Regions from separate parts of the Cellulomonas sp. C5510 genome, predicted to be linked through region 1. Evidence: riboswitches for the same ligand, from Rfam matches in the RefSeq annotation. Region 1 holds a riboswitch; the other holds the start of a gene.
The links. A riboswitch is a leader RNA that binds a small molecule or an ion and turns the genes downstream of it on or off. The one in region 1 is predicted to bind thiamine pyrophosphate.
Positions count from the first base shown of each region.

Region 2: another riboswitch for thiamine pyrophosphate. It lies ahead of K5O09_RS05300 (Ykof family thiamine-binding protein); the one in region 1 lies ahead of K5O09_RS17635 (thiamine ABC transporter substrate binding subunit).

Region 1 covers NZ_CP081862.1:3,855,705-3,859,092, forward strand. Annotated here, with positions in the region: gene K5O09_RS17630 (ABC transporter permease) at 1-459, opposite strand, end outside; gene K5O09_RS17635 (thiamine ABC transporter substrate binding subunit) at 464-1,558, opposite strand; TPP riboswitch at 1,642-1,775, opposite strand; gene K5O09_RS17640 (DUF4235 domain-containing protein) at 1,930-2,217, shown strand; gene K5O09_RS17645 (cyclopropane-fatty-acyl-phospholipid synthase family protein) at 2,305-3,063, shown strand; gene mnhG (monovalent cation/H(+) antiporter subunit G) at 3,106-3,388, opposite strand, start outside.
Region 2 covers NZ_CP081862.1:1,172,425-1,175,812, reverse strand. Annotated here, with positions in the region: gene K5O09_RS05310 (ABC transporter ATP-binding protein) at 1-211, opposite strand, end outside; gene K5O09_RS05305 (ECF transporter S component) at 201-833, opposite strand; gene K5O09_RS05300 (Ykof family thiamine-binding protein) at 826-1,479, opposite strand; TPP riboswitch at 1,531-1,639, opposite strand; gene ybaK (Cys-tRNA(Pro) deacylase) at 1,686-2,180, shown strand; gene K5O09_RS05290 (YggS family pyridoxal phosphate-dependent enzyme) at 2,223-3,002, shown strand; gene K5O09_RS05285 (YidH family protein) at 2,999-3,370, shown strand; gene K5O09_RS05280 (DUF202 domain-containing protein) at 3,367-3,388, shown strand, end outside.

The DNA of each region.
Region 1 (3,388 bases):
GACCGTCGGCAGCACGAACGGCACCGTCACGAACGCGCGCAGCACCCCGCGCCCCGGGAACCGGCTGCGGTACAGCACCGCCGCACCGGGCACGCCCAGCAGCACCGAGATCACCGTGCCGAGGGTCGCCTGCGCCAGCGTCAGCCCGACGATCCGCCAGGTCCGCGGTCGCCCGAGCACCTCCGCGAACCCGGACAGGTCCAGCGACCCGTCGACGACGAGGCCGCGCCCGACGAGCGTCAGCACGGGCCACGCGAAGAACACCCCGAGGAACAGCAGCGGCACCGCGGCCGCCACCGCCCACGCCGTCCCGCGCGCGACCGCCCAGCCGCGCCCGGGCGCGGTGGGCGCGGTGGGCGCGGCCGGGGGCGGCGCGGGGACCCCCGGAGGGGTCGCGCGCGCACCCGTCCCCGGCCGGCCGGAGCCGGTCGGGGACGGGTGCGTCAGCGGGCGGGTCACGGCGTCAGCCCGTCACCAGGTCCGTCCACTCACGGACCCACGTCTCCCGGTTCGCCGCGATCTCGTCGAGCGGCACGGTGTACGGCTCGTCGGCCAGCGGCGCCCACTGCGCCCAGTCCTCCGGCAGGTCCACCGCCGAGCTCACCGGGTACATGTACATCGACCCGGGGATGTCGCCCTGCACCGCGTCCGACAGCAGCCAGTCCACCAGCCGGCGCGCGCCCTCGGGGTTCTGCGCGCCCGCGAGGACGCCGGCGTACTCGACCTGCCGGAAGCAGGTGCCGAGCAGCGCGCCGGTGGTCGGCTCGCCGCCGCTCTCGGGGATCGTCTCGGGCGGCGACGACGCGTAGGACAGCGCGATCGGCCGGGAGCCGCCGCCGCCCCCGCCGGAGAAGTCGGTGTAGTACGCGTCCGACCAGCCCTCCGCGACCTTCAGGCCGTTCGCCGTGAGGTCACGCCAGTACTGCTGCCAGCCGTCCTCGCCGAACGCCCCGACGGTCGCCAGCAGGAACGCCAGCCCGGGGCTGGACGTCGCGGCGTTCGTCACGACGGTCAGGTCCCGGTACGCGGGGTCGGTCAGGTCCTCGAGCGTCGCCGGCTCCGGGACGCCCCGGTCGGCGAACCAGGCGTGGTCCACGTTGAGGCACACGTCGCCGAGGTCGACGGCGGTCAGCGACCCCGAGTCGTCCGGGGCGTACGGCTCCGCGTCGGCCGCGGCCGGCACCTGCGACGTGTAGGGCTCCAGCACGCCCTCGTCGATCGCCCGCGACGCGAACGTGTTGTCGATCCCGTAGACGACGTCGCCCAGCGGGGCGTCCTTGGTCAGGATGAGCTGGTTCACCAGCGCCCCGCCGTCACCGGGCGCGACCTGCGTGACGGTCAGCCCGGTGTCCGCCTCGAACTGCTCGAGCAGCCCGTCGCTGACGTGGAACGAGTCGTGGGTGACCAGCGTGACCGACCCGCCCGCCGTGCCGTCCCCGCCCGCGGACCCGCCGGACGGCGACCCGCCGGTGGCCGAGCAGGCCGTGAGGGCCAGGGCCGCGACCCCCAGGGCCGCGGTGTGCCGGATGGTCCGGCGTGCTGCGCGCGTGCGCGCCATGCGTCCTCCTCGATGTGCAACCGAGGGGGTCGCCGCGCGTCGTCCGCCCGCGCGCGCTGCCGCACCCGTGCCGACGACACGAGGCGACTGAGATCCCGACTCCCTACGCCGGTGCTAACCGGATCAGGTGCGAGGGTCTGCGGTTCCGTCCGCACTCTCAGCGTCGGTCGGGCGCCACCTCGCGGCGGCGGTCCGGGACGCTCCCCTGTCGTTCGGGGCCGACCCTACACCGCCGTCCCCGACGCCCCCAGCCGCCGCCCCCGCGCGACTGCGTGCGCCGGGGTGACCTGCGGTGCGGCACCCGCGGGGCTAGCGTGGGGCGCAGCACGCACGCGCCCGCACGACACCGCACCGACGCAGCAGGAGGAACCGTGGCCGACGAGGAGACCCAGTCCACGTTCGCGAAGATCACCGGCCTGGTGGTGGCGGGCGCGGTCGCGTGGCTCGCCGGGAAGGCCGTGGACGCCGCCTGGAAGGCCGCCGTCGGCCACAAGCCGCCGAAGCCGGAGGACGACGCCGACGACATCCGCATCGGCGAGGTGGTCGCGGCCTCCGTGATCACCGCCGGCGCCGTGACGCTGGCGCGGGTGTTCGCCACGCGCGGGACCAAGAAGTTCGTGCAGCGCGTCGACAGGAACCGGCGCCTGCCGCACGCCTGACCAGGCACGGAGGTCCCCCTCCGACCGACCTGCGCCCCGCTAGGCTCGAGCGTCCCGCTCGCCGACGAATGCGCAGGTCAGCCCGCCATGCCCGCGACGCCAGCCCGGCCCGCACGCCGCTGTGTCCAGACCGTCGACGACGTGCTCGACCTCATGGACCACCTGTTCGCCGAGCAGGCCGACCGGTGGTCGGACCGGGGCGGCGCGGACTTCTGGGACCGGTTCTACGCCGACCGCGGCCGGGGCGTGCCGTTCTTCCGCTGGGCCCCGGACGAGAGCCTGGTGGCGTGGCACGCCGACGGCCGGCTGCCCCTCGGTCCGGGCACCCGGGTGCTGGAGCTCGGCTGCGGGCCCGGCCGCAACGCCGTCTGGCTCGCGCAGCAGGGCTGCACCGTCGACGCGCTCGACCTCTCGCAGGCGGCGCTGGACTGGGGACGGGAGCGGGCCGACGAGGCCGGCGTCGACGTCCGGTTCGCCCGCGCGGACGTCCTCACGTGGCAGCCGCCGGCGGAGCAGTACGACCTGGTCTACGACTCCGGCTGCTTCCACCACCTGCCGCCGCACCGCCGGCTGACGTACCGCGGGCTGCTGGAGCGGACGGTGCGCCCCGGCGGGCGGTTCGGCCTGGCCTGCTTCGCGACCGGGCACGACGGGCGCGGCGGCACCGAGGCGGACGACGCCGACCTGTACCGCGAGGGCGGGCTCGGCGGCGGGCTCGCCTACGGCGCCGACGACCTGCGGCGCGCGTTCGGCTGGCTGGACGAGGTGGAGCTGCGCCGCATGCGGTCCGGCGACCCGGCGACGTTCGGCGAGGACTTCCTCTGGGCGGCGATGTTCCGCCGGTGACGGCACACCGCCGGGGCGGGCACCGGACGCCCGCCGCCGGGGTCAGCCCGGGCGGCCGGACGCACCCGGGGCACCGTGCGCGTCGTCGTGGTCGTCGTCCTCGTCCCCGTCCTGCGTCCCCTCGCGCTCCGACGCGCGCTCCTGCGCCTCGGTGAGCTCGTCGACGACGAGCAGGTCGCGGCGCACCTTGCCCGTGCGGTAGCCCGCCCGCCCGACCAGGTGGGCCGCGACGGGCGCCGTGAGCATCTGGAACAGCGCCACCAGGATCAGCGCCCACACCGCGCCGCCGGACCGCAGCCGCAGCGATAGCCCGATGAGCACCAGG
Region 2 (3,388 bases), 1.4 Mb from region 1:
GCACCGCGCCGTGCAGGCAGCGCAGCAGCGTCGACTTCCCCGCCCCCGAGGGCCCGAGCACGAGGACCTGCTCCCCCGGTGCGAGCCGCAGGTCGACCGGGCCGACGCCGGCGCCGCCGTCGAGCACGGCCTCCAGCCCGGACACGTCCAGCACGACCCCGGGCGCCGGCGGGACAGCGGGCGCCACCGGGGCCGGCGCGTCAGCCGGCACGGCGCCGGGGCACCGGGCGCCCGGCCGCAACCGCGCGTCCGATCGCGAACCCGTCGAGCACGCCGGTCCGGTGCAGGGCGTCGACGACGACCTTCGCCAGCAGGCCGCCCAGGACGACGCCCGACACGGCCTGGAGCACCAGCCGCAGCACCAGCACGTCCTGCCCGTACCAGCCGAACCGGAACGCCGACCAGCCGAACACCAGCGTCGCGCCGAGCAGCCCGGAGGCGGCGAACCGGCCCCAGCCGAACCGCCGGTACCGGCCGAGCGCGAACGGGATCTCGCTGCCGAGGCCCTGCAGCAGCGCGGCGACGACCAGCAGCGGCCCCACCGGAGACCCGAGGAACACCACCTCGACCACCGAGGCGATCACCTCGGCGAGGATCCCCACGCCGGGCCGCCGGATGATCGCGACGGCGACCGGGGCCACCAGCAGCCACCCGCCCAGCAGCACGTGCTGCGCGAGGTCGCCCGCGGGCCCCATGAGCACCGCGAGACCGTTCCACGCCTGGACGAGCGCCCAGTACAGGAACCCGAACACCACCCCCAGCACGACCATCAGCACGATGTCCTTGAGCGCGAGCGGCTCCCGCCGGCGCGCGCCCACGACGCCCTCAGCCACGGCGGGTCGGGCTGTTGAGCGAGAAGGTGACGTGGCTCGTCACGTGCTGCACGCCGCGCCCCGCACGCGCCCAGGCGCCGACCACCGTCTCCACGAGCGCTCCCACGTCGCCCTCCAGCCGGGTGACGAAGTGCTCGGAGCCCCGGAACGTGCCGCTCGCCCGGGCCAGGTCGATCGCCGCCTCGATGTCCCGCATGTGGTCGGGCACCACCCCCGCGCGGACGTCGTCGGCCAGCGGGTACAGCGCCCACTCGGCCGCGCCGGAGCGGCCGGTGCGCCGGCCGGGCGGCAGCACGACCTCGCGCGGGCCCGCCCCTCCGGGCAGCGCGCACCGCACCTCGCCCGGGCAGCCCCGCGACAGGTGCAGCGTGACGGCGGCGTGCTCGCCCGTGGCGGCCACGGCGTCCACGAGGTCGGTGAGGTACCGGAGCAGGTCCGCCTCGTGGCCTCCGACGTAGGTGCTGACGTCGCCGGTCTGCACCACCAGCCCGTCGGTGCGGACCGACCCGAGCACGCCGAGGACCACCTCGACGTACCGGTCGCACATCACGGCGACGGTGACGCGGGCGCCCACCCCGAACCGGAGCGGGTCGGCGACCAGGTCGGCGGCCTCCGCGGGCCGGACGGGCGTCGGTGTCGGGGTCATGCGTCCTCCTGTGCTGGTCGGATCAGCACGGGGGACGCGGACGGGTGCCCGGCATCCTGCGATGTCGCTCCCTGCGCTGGCATGACCCAGATCAGGTTCAACGGTCGGAGTTCGAGTACTCCCTCTCAGCCCGGCTCACCGGACTCCCGTGCTGCCCCGCACGCTAGCAGCACCGGGGCGGACGGGGCGCGCCCTAGGCTGGCCCCGTGAGCCGCAAGCAGCCGCCGTCCGGCACGCCCGCGCTCGTCGCGCTGACCGCCGCCGGGGTCCCGCACACCGCGCACGCCTACGAGCACGACCCGCGCAGCACGGTCGGCTACGGGCTCGAGGCCGCCGAGGTGCTGGGCATCGACCCGGAGCAGGTCTACAAGACCCTCATGGCCTCGGTCGACGGGACGCTGACGGTGGCCGTCGTGCCCGTCGCCGGGAAGCTCGACCTCAAGGCGCTCGCGAGCGCCGTCGGCGGGAAGAAGGCCGTGATGGCCGACCCCGCGGCCGCGGAGCGCGCGACCGGGTACGTGGTCGGAGGGATCTCCCCGCTCGGTCAGAGGACGGCGCACCCGACCGTCGTCGACGAGACGGCGCAGCTGTTCGACACCGTGTTCGTGTCCGGCGGACGCCGCGGCCTCGACGTCGAGCTCGCCCCGGACGACCTGATCCGTCTGACGGCGGCGACCGTCGCGGACATCGCCCGCGGCTGACGGCGCCGGGCGCCCGCCGCCGGAGCGATTAGGGTCGGACACATGACGACCGGCGCGACCGAGCTCGCGGAGCGGCTGGCGCGCGTCCGCTCCCGGGTCGCGGCCGCCGAGTCCGCCGCGGGCCGCCCCGCCGGCTCGGTGCGGCTGCTGCTGGCCACCAAGACCCAGGACGCCGCGACGGTGCGCGCGGCGGTGCTCGCCGACATCGCCGGGGCCGCCACCACGGCCGGCACCGCCCGTCGGGTGCTGCTCGGCGAGAACCGGGTGCAGGAGCTCGTCGCCAAGGGGCCGGACCTCGCCGACCTCGCGCCCGAGCTGCACCTCATCGGCCCGCTGCAGTCCAACAAGGTCAACGCCGCGCTGCGCTGGGCCACCTGCGTGCAGAGCGTCGACTCCACGGCCCTGGCCGACCGGCTCGCGCGCCGGTGCGCCGACGACGACCGGACGCTCGACGTGCTGGTGCAGGTCAACGTCTCCGGCGAGCCCACCAAGCACGGTGCCGCGCCGCAGGACGCGCTCGACGTGGTCCGGGCGGTCGCCGGACACCACCGGCTGCAGCTGCGCGGGTTCATGACGGTCGGCGCGAACACACCCGACGAACGGGCCGTGCGCGCCGGGTACGCCGCGCTACGCGACCTGCGGGACAAGGTCTCCGGCAGCGGGGAGGCGGGCACCGGCGACGCCGTCGAGCTGTCCATGGGCATGAGCCGCGACCTCGAGGCGGCCGTGGCCGAGGGGGCGACCATCGTGCGCATCGGCACAGCCGTGTTCGGCCCGCGGCCGGTCCGCGCGGGCGTCCCGGGAACGGCCCCGGCGGCGTGACCGCGCCCGCCGACCGCCGGCTCCCCCGGCGGGTGTACGCCCGCGGCACCGAGCCCGACGGCCGGTTCTCGCTCGCGAACGAGCGGACGTTCCTCGCCTGGGTCCGCACGGCGCTCGCGCTGCTCGCCGGTGGCGTGGCCCTGGAGGCCCTGGACCTGCCCGTGGAACCGCACCTGCGCCTCGCGGCCGCCGTGCTGCTGCTCCTGCTGGGGATCGCCGCGCCGGCGCAGGCGTGGCTCGGCTGGGCGCGCGCCGAGCGGGCCCTGCGCGAGCGGGACCCGCTGCCGGCACCGGCGTTCAGCGGCCCGCTCGCCGCCGGTGTGGCGCTGGCCGGCGTGCTCGTGCTCGTCGGGCTGCTGCTGCGGTGAGCACCGCGAGCCGGGCGC